Regions from separate parts of the Veillonella tobetsuensis genome, predicted to be linked through region 2. Evidence: a T-box and tRNA genes for the amino acid it is inferred to sense, from the RefSeq annotation. Region 2 holds a T-box; the other holds one or more tRNA genes.

Region 1 (4,435 bases), 200 kb from region 2:
AAACTGTTGTTCGTGTAGGTCGTCCAGAATACATTATGCTAATGGAACAAGTGGGGATTGATATTGTATTTTCTCCTAGACTTATGACGGCAGGTCAAATACTAAGAATTGTACGAAGTGGTGAAGGCGTTGTGTCAATTTCAACCTTCGAAGGTGGTAAGGCTGAATCCATTGAAATTCTTATTACAGATCAATCACCAGTAGCAGGCAAACAACTTAAGGATATTCGCCTTCCTGGTAAAGCACTTGTTGGCGTTATACTCCGCGGTGATGAGGCTATTGTGCCGCGTGGTAATACAGAGATTTTGGTAGGGGACCATATTGTATTATTTACATTACCAGAGTCAGTTACTAAATTATTAAACTATTTGACGTAGGGGTTATATGCGTATACAAATTGTCATGTCTTTGGTAGGGAAATTACTCTATATCTTTGGAGCTTTTCTCCTTATACCATTCATATATAGCATTATATTTGAAACTGCATATTGGTCATTTGCTGTTACAGCTACTATATCCGGATTAGCAGGATTTTTATTGGTTACTAATGGTCATCAAAGTAAAAGTTTTAGCTTGCGTGATGGCTTTCTCGTAGTTGCATCTACGTGGCTTTCTACTATTTTACTTGGTTCCATTCCTTTTATGATATCTGGTATTCTCATTAATCCTGTAGATGCATTATTTGAAGCTTCTTCAGGGTTAACTGCTACGGGCGCTACGGTTATATATGATGTCGATCAAGCACCTAAAACCTTTATCCTTTGGCGTGGATTAATGCATTGGATAGGTGGTATGGGAATTATCGTTCTAATTTTGTCATTTTTACGTAACCTGGGTGCTGATGCAGCCCACTTTTTCAATGCTGAAGCATCCGTCCCTAAGCCAGGTGTAGTATTGCCACGTATACAATCAATGGCTTCCAAATTATGGTCTCTATATGTTGTATTTACGATAATTTGTTTTATTATGTTGTGGCTTGGCGGTATAGATCCTTTTAATGCTTTAAATTATGCGTTTTCCATTATAGCCACAGGAGGATTAACACCGACTACAGCTGGAACCTTTATATACAGTGATAATATATATATTTGTGTAGTATTCATTTTATTTATGATTATTGCTGGTGGCAACTTTGCTGTATATTACAACGTAATTCATAAAGGTTTTTCTGCATTAATCTCTGACTTTGAGACCCGTATGTATTGGCTCGTATTAGCTTTAGGTATTCTTATTACATTTATAGCTTTATGTATCCAATCCGAAGCTACTCATATAGGCAAGTTATTTCAAGATGCTGCATTTACTTTGGTTTCTATTCAAACAGGTAGTGGCTTTGCTGTGTCAGATTATGATTTATGGCCTGCTGCAGCTAAAATGATGTTATTTATATCTAGCTTTTTTGGCGGTTGTAGTGGTTCTACTACAGGGGGCGTTAAGATTATACGACTTATTATTCTAATCAAGAGTAGTATTATTTATTTGCGTAAGTCTATACATCCTGATATGGTTCAAGTTGTGCGAATCAATGGAAAACCATTGCCTGACAAATGGATTCAGATGACACAACAGTTCATATTCTTATATTTTATGATTTATGTAATTTCTGTTTTCTTTATGACTTGCTTTGGTTTGTCTACTAGTGACGCATTACAAATTGTAACGGCATTTCAAAGTAATGTAGGTTTAGCTTTTGCTAATTACGGTCCTACAGATACTTTTTCTATATTGCCTGATGGTGCTAAGGTTATTGCAATAATAGATATGTTATTAGGCCGTCTGGAATTATTTACAATTTTAGTTATGCTACATCCACAATTTTGGGAAGGTTATTTTATTAAAAAGGATATGACAAAACGATATACAGTTCTATAATTCCTTTAATTACTGTATATGGCGGGTTTATTATAAGAGAAGGGAAACGTATATGGAGATAATAAAATGTCCACTAGGCTTATATAAAGCAAACTGTTACGTGTTAAAACAAGATAACCTATCCCTCATAATAGATCCAGGTTTTCACAGTCGACATATTATTGATATGGTTGGGGATACAACACCGTTAGCTGTTGTATTGACACATGGTCATTGCGACCATGTGTCTGCTCTCGATGAAATCTGTGAACATTATAAAATTCCTGCTTATTTACACAAAGGTGATCACGAATTATTACAGCTTATTCGTCGTCGTCCTAGTGTATATAAAAAGAAAATGTTTACACAATGTATCTCATTACATGAGGGTTCCTTAGAAATAGGTCCTTTCAAATTCTATGTTTATCATACACCGGGACATAGTGCTGGATCAGTTTGTTTGCAAATCGAAAATCATTTATTTACCGGTGATACTATATTTAAACAAAATGTGGGCAATAGTGATAATTATAATGGTAATGCAGATGATTTACGTAAAAGTCTTGATAAAATATTACAGTTAGATGATGCATTATTAGTGGAACCCGGACACAAAGATAGCACTATTTTGGGAGATGAAAAAAACTTCATTATGAATTTTAATATATAGTGTTGACAAAAACTCTGATAACCGATATACTAAGCAAGTACTTTGGATACGGCCCCGTGGTGTAGCGGTTAACATGTCGCCCTGTCACGGCGAAGATCGTCAGTTCAAATCTGATCGGGGTCGCCATTCATGCCTCGGTAGCTCAGTCGGTAGAGCAACGGACTGAAAATCCGTGTGTCGACAGTTCGATTCTGTCCTGAGGCACCATGTACATGCGGGAATAGCTCAGCGGTAGAGCACCGCCTTGCCAAGGCGGGGGTCGCGAGTTCGAATCTCGTTTCCCGCTCCACTTATATGGCGGCATAGCCAAGCGGTAAGGCAGAGGTCTGCAAAACCTTTATTCCCCAGTTCGATTCTGGGTGCCGCCTCCACAATCGTTACCCATGCCGGGGTGGCGGAACAGGCAGACGCAACGGACTTAAAATCCGTCGGTTAGAAATAACCGTACCGGTTCGATTCCGGTCCTCGGCACCATTAAGACTAACTTCGGTTAGTCTTTTTTTATTACTACTATACATATCTATCGATTCCAAGGAAATGAAACATGAAAAAGCCTAATTTACTAATTAGTGAATGTCTGTGTGGCGTTCACTGTAGATATGATGGAAAGAATAATAGAATAGATGAATTAGAATGTATTCAGTCATTATATAATATTATTCCAATTTGTCCGGAAATATTAGGCGGATTATCTACGCCTAGACCACCTGCTGAACGTGTGGGGCAGCTTGTAATCAATAATATAGGTGTAGATGTTACAAAAGAATTTGTCCGAGGTGCTTTGCGTACTTTAACTATTGCACAAGATAATAATTGCCATAGGGCCTTATTAAAGGCTAAAAGCCCTAGTTGTGGCTGTGGTGAGATTTATGATGGTACATTTTCTGGCATCTTAACAACAGGAAATGGTGTTACTACAGATTTATTGCTAGAAAATCATATAGAGGTATTTACAGAGAAAAACATAGATTCTCTTATACCGAAGAAAAGCGACGATTGACAGATTCAATCGTCGCTTTTGACGTTCTATTTACCCTGATTTACAGGATCATTAGTAAGTGGCTGTTCACCTAACAATGTAGTAAGGTTATGTAAATTAAATTGATATGCATCATTACTAAAGTCTCTTGATTTATCATAGCGACTATTTGGTGCATGCATAAGTCCTACTAAGGTATCGTATAATAGATCATTAGTAAAATATTGTTGTTCATGATTTGTTAATGTCGTTGCTGTTTGAGGGTAGGCAGCACGATATTGAGGGGATAAGTAAATCCAGAACGGGATATGAGTCATTACAAAATCAAAGGTATCTGGATTATGTGATTTATCTAGACTTTCACCATGATCAGAAAAATATACCATGGCTTGGAGATTTAAATTATCTTTGCCATATGTGTAAATCTGTTGTAATAACCAATCCGTATATAGTTGGCTATTAGCATAGGCTTCAATACCATCAGGATAAGGACCTTTTTTCCATTTACTAAACTCGTGTGGATAACGGTCATTATAATAAATATGACTGCCCATAATATGGATAACAACAAAATTATTTTTCTTGGGATCTACATTTTTTAGTAATGGTAATAAAGCTTCATCGTATAAGTCTGAAAATCCATAAGACTCATGGGACCATTTGGTGAGGTCTGCTGTTTTAGCCATTAAGGAAATAGCCGTATCATATTCACCGAATACGCCTTGATTACTAAACCAAGATGTAGTATAACCGGCTTTTTTGGCAACGTCTAAGATATTGGCGGAGTCTAAAAATGGACGGTCATTATATTGATTACGTTCAGAAAGAGCTCGTTCTAAGGTTGGTACCGTTTGTACATATGAGGAATAAGCATTATTATAGAAGATAAAATCTTTATTGTTTGATTTCATATCTTCTTGCCAAGGTGTATCATC
Region 2 (4,435 bases):
CCGTATATGAAGGAGAGGTTTAATTATGAAGGTACGTTTTGCACCAAGTCCAACAGGTCCATTTCATATTGGCGGGGCTCGATCCGCTCTATTTAACTGGCTATTAGCACGTAAGGAAGAAGGCACATTTGTATTGCGCATTGAAGATACTGATTTGGCACGTTCCACACGTGAAAGTGAAGAAAATATCAAAGCTTCTTTACAATGGCTTGGTATGAATTGGGATGAAGGTGTTGATGTAGGTGGTGAAAATGGCCCGTATCGTCAAACAGAACGTCTTGATTTATATAAAGAAGTAACACAACGTTTACTTGATGAAGATAAAGCTTATGAATGTTTCTGCTCCGCTGAAGAACTAGATGAAGTTCGTCAAGCCCAAATGGAACGCGGTGAAACTCCTAAATACAATGGTCATTGCTGCCATTTATCAGAAGAAGAAAAAGAAAAATACCGTGCAGAAGGTAGAAAACCGACAATTCGCCTTCGTGTACCATTGAATAAAACCTATGCATTCGATGATATGGTTCGTGGTCATGTGTCCTTCGAATCCAATGGTGTAGGTGATTTCGTTATCGTTAAATCTGATGGTATTCCTGTATATAACTTTGCCGTTGTTATGGACGATCACATGATGAAAATCACTCATGTAATTCGTGCAGAAGAACATTTATCTAACACACCACGCCAGATGGCCATCTACGAAGCCCTTGGCTGGGATGTGCCGGTTTTTGGTCACATTTCCTTGATTCTCGGTAAAGATTACAAGAAAATGTCCAAGCGTCATGGTGCTACATCTGTTGAACAATATAAACAATTGGGCTATTTACCAGAAGCACTTGTAAACTTCTTAGCACTTCTTGGATGGGCTCCAGAAGGGGAAGAGGAATTCTTCACACAAGATGAATTGATTCAAGCGTTCTCCATGGATCGTGTAGCAAAAAATCCAGCCGTATTTGATATCGATAAATTGAATCATATCAACTTCCATTACATGAAGAATTTGAGCGATGAAGAATTATTCCATCTTTGCTTACCTCATTTAAAAGAGGTTGGCCTTGCTCCAGATAGCATGAACCAACAAGATATCGATCGATTGACATTGCTATGCACTACATTCCGTGATCATATTAGCTATGGTGCTCAAATTAAGGACCATGTTGGTATGTTCATGGGGGAAACAGTATTCCTCGAAGAAGGTCATGAAGAAGAATTGCGTGCTGTATTGAACGAAGAAACTGCACCAACTGTTCTTAATGCTTTCCGCAATGCATTGGCTGAACTTGATGAGATTACACCAGAGGTCGTAAAAACAACTATTAAGGCCGTTATGAAAGAAACTGCTTTGAAGGGTAAATTTGTATTCATGCCAATTCGCGTGGCTTTAACAGGTCAAATGCATGGCCCAGATTTGAATAATATCGTTACCTTACTAGGTAAAGAGAAATGCTTACATAACTTAGACAATGTAAGTGCGCTAACTAAATAATCATTATATTATGTCTATTCAAAGGCTCTCACGATTTTGTTGTGAGAGCCTTTCTTGTATATATTCTATAGAACTTTACAGGTTCTATCTTCGCAGGCATTTGCAGAAAACATGATAATCAAGACAAATTAGAGTATGCTTAATTACCAATATTTCTAATCTGTCTACACTCGATATATTTGATAATTGCTATCAAACATATCGAGTGATAAAATCTCTATTCTCATAACTTAATATATGTTTCATACAGTTGCTATATGGGCGTATATATGGGGGAGAAGAATAGGGATTTTTCTTGTAATTATTGACATTCTTTAGCATTATTGGTAAAATTATTTCATATCTAAATAGAGGTTATACATTAACAGCAGAGATTGAAAGAAGTACTCTACGACTAACTTTTTAGCGAGAACCGATGGTGAAAGGGTTTAAGGATAGGTAGACGAAATGCATTCATGAGCTGGCATTCCGATTATAGGTAGGTTTGTCCGGTCACGCGCCGTTATGCGTTGAGTGGGTATTTTTGTGATACCTAACAGAGTGGAACCGCGGACCATCGTCTCTGTATGAGATGAGAGGTCTTTTTTTATTTTATAGGACATGGAGGCATCGGTAACGATGAGAGAAATTACAGTTTATAATACAATGACGCGCCAAAAAGAGGTGTTTACTCCAGTAACGCCAGGTGAAGCGAAGATGTATGTATGTGGCGTAACACCATATAATCATCCTCACATTGGCAATGCTCGTCCTTTCGTAACTTGGGACGTAATCCGTCGCTACATGAAGCATGTAGGATATAAAGTGACTTATGTACAAAATTTTACCGATGTAGATGATAAAATCATTAATACATCTAATGGTGAAGGCGTAGCGTGGGACGTAATTGCTAATCGCTATATTGATAGCTACTTTGAAGTCATGGATGCACTTGGTGTGGAGCGTGCTGACGTATATCCACGTGTATCTACACATATTCCTGATATCATTAAAATGATTGCAACCCTTATTGAAAAGGGCTATGCCTATGAGTTAGATGGCGACGTGTATTTCAGCGTTGAAAGATTCGAGCATTATGGTGAATTATCTGGCCGTACCTTAGATGATATGGAGGCTGGTGCCCGTATCGAAGTCGATGGCCGTAAAAAGAATCCTATGGACTTTGCGCTTTGGAAATCTGCCAAACCAGGCGAACCATTCTGGGAAAGTCCTTGGGGCAATGGTCGTCCGGGTTGGCATATTGAATGTTCCGCTATGAGCCAAAAATATTTAGGAGAAGAGTTTGATTTCCATGGCGGTGGCAGTGACTTAATATTCCCTCATCATGAAAATGAAATTGCTCAATCCGAAGGTTGTTCTGGACATCATCCATCTGTAAAATACTGGTTACATAATGGTTTTATTACTATTAATTCCGAAAAAATGTCTAAATCTTTGAATAATTTCTTCTTAGTGAAAGACATTTTAGAACAATATAGTCCAGATGCATTGCGTTATTTCTTATTAAGCACACATTATCGTAGCCCATTGGATTTCTCTGATGAACGATTAGAAGAAGCTAATAAATCCTTAGAACGTCTTAATACAGCTATTGAAAATTTATTATACCTTGAAAAATGTGAGCCTGGTTCTTGTGAAGATGCAGAACGTTTATTAGAACAGGCTAAAGTATATGAAGAAGAATTTGAAACTGCAATGAGTGATGATTTCAACACTGCATTAGCTACATCTAGTATGTTTGGTCTTGCTAAGGAAATTAATATTTACTATCAAGTTGTAACAGGTAGAGAAGGTGTTGTTTGCCAAGATGCTATCGCAGAGGTAAAACGTATCTTCAAATTTATGACAGAGGTCATTGGCGTATTAGAAAAAGCTTGGGAAGGTAATACTGGTGCTGACGCAGCAGAATACGAACAATTGATGGATGTTATTCTCTCTGTTCGTCAAGCATGCCGTGAACAAAAGCAATGGGCTCTTGCGGATTGCATTCGTGATCGATTAGCGGAAATTGGCATTACTATTGAGGATTCTCCAACAGGAGCACGGTGGAAAAAGCGTGAAATTTAAACAATTTCAATTCTTGAAACAAGAAGCCATTAAAAAATTAATACTTTTGGATACAGAGCATAGCTCTTTTGTACCTAAATCAGCATCTGAAGTGATAGCTTCAGATGCTGTCATGTTGGCATATATTGGTGATGCTGTTTATTCCATGTATATTAGACAACGTGTGGTAGAAATGAGTATTTCTAAGGTACAGGTTTTACATACTCTAGTTACCGAGTTTATTTGCGCAAAATCACAGTCTAAGGCATTTGAACAATTGGAATCGATTCTTACAGAAGATGAACAAACTATTGCTAGGCGAGCTCGCAATAGTAATGTGAATGTACCTAAAAGCAGCTCCGTTCGAGAATACCGAAATAGTACAGCCTTTGAAGCAGTCCTTGGGTTCTTATATGAATCAGGTCAGCAAGACCGCCTTAACGAGTTAATGCAAGAGGCCTATTCTATTACATTAAGAGGACTTTCACATGGATAATTATATTGTAGGCAGAAATGCCGTAAAAGAAGCATTAAAAGCAGGACGCTCAATACAACGGATTTTAGTTAGTGAAGATAAGGTTAAAACGGGTTTGTCAGATATTGTAGGCCTTGCAAAATCGAAGGGGGTTGAGATACGCCCTACGCCTATTAAGCAAATGAATCGCTATGAAACAGACGTACCACATCAAGGTGTAATTGCCTTTGTAAATGCGGTAGAGTTTAAAGAACTTGGCGAAGTGCTACAAGAATCTAATCAAGAGACCCCATTACTTATTCTGACAGATGGTGTAGAAGATCCCCATAACATGGGGGCTATTATTCGTACCGCTGAATGCGTGGGGGCTACAGCCGTATTGATTCCAAAACGCCATAATGCACCTATCAATGCTACAGTCGCTAAAA

The links. A T-box is a leader RNA that pairs with one kind of tRNA and senses whether it is charged. The one in region 2 lies ahead of cysS (cysteine--tRNA ligase), so its partner is inferred to be a tRNA-Cys.
Region 1: it encodes a tRNA-Cys, which carries the amino acid that the T-box ahead of cysS (cysteine--tRNA ligase) is inferred to sense. The anticodon was not compared.

What each region holds. Positions count from the first base shown of each region.
Region 1 covers NZ_PPDF01000012.1:245,065-249,499, forward strand. The annotation lists gene trkA (Trk system potassium transporter TrkA) at 1-377, shown strand, start outside; gene VTHSUH11_RS07060 (TrkH family potassium uptake protein) at 385-1,872, shown strand; gene VTHSUH11_RS07065 (MBL fold metallo-hydrolase) at 1,925-2,521, shown strand; tRNA gene VTHSUH11_RS07070 (tRNA-Asp) at 2,572-2,647, shown strand; tRNA gene VTHSUH11_RS07075 (tRNA-Phe) at 2,653-2,728, shown strand; tRNA gene VTHSUH11_RS07080 (tRNA-Gly) at 2,736-2,810, shown strand; tRNA gene VTHSUH11_RS07085 (tRNA-Cys) at 2,818-2,892, shown strand; tRNA gene VTHSUH11_RS07090 (tRNA-Leu) at 2,907-2,995, shown strand; gene VTHSUH11_RS07095 (2-thiouracil desulfurase family protein) at 3,066-3,521, shown strand; gene VTHSUH11_RS07100 (phosphoethanolamine transferase) at 3,548-4,435, opposite strand, start outside.
Region 2 covers NZ_PPDF01000012.1:445,912-450,346, reverse strand. The annotation lists gene ispD (2-C-methyl-D-erythritol 4-phosphate cytidylyltransferase) at 1-23, shown strand, start outside; gene gltX (glutamate--tRNA ligase) at 26-1,486, shown strand; T-box leader at 1,848-2,053, shown strand; gene cysS (cysteine--tRNA ligase) at 2,105-3,553, shown strand; gene VTHSUH11_RS08055 (Mini-ribonuclease 3) at 3,543-4,028, shown strand; gene rlmB (23S rRNA (guanosine(2251)-2'-O)-methyltransferase RlmB) at 4,021-4,435, shown strand, end outside.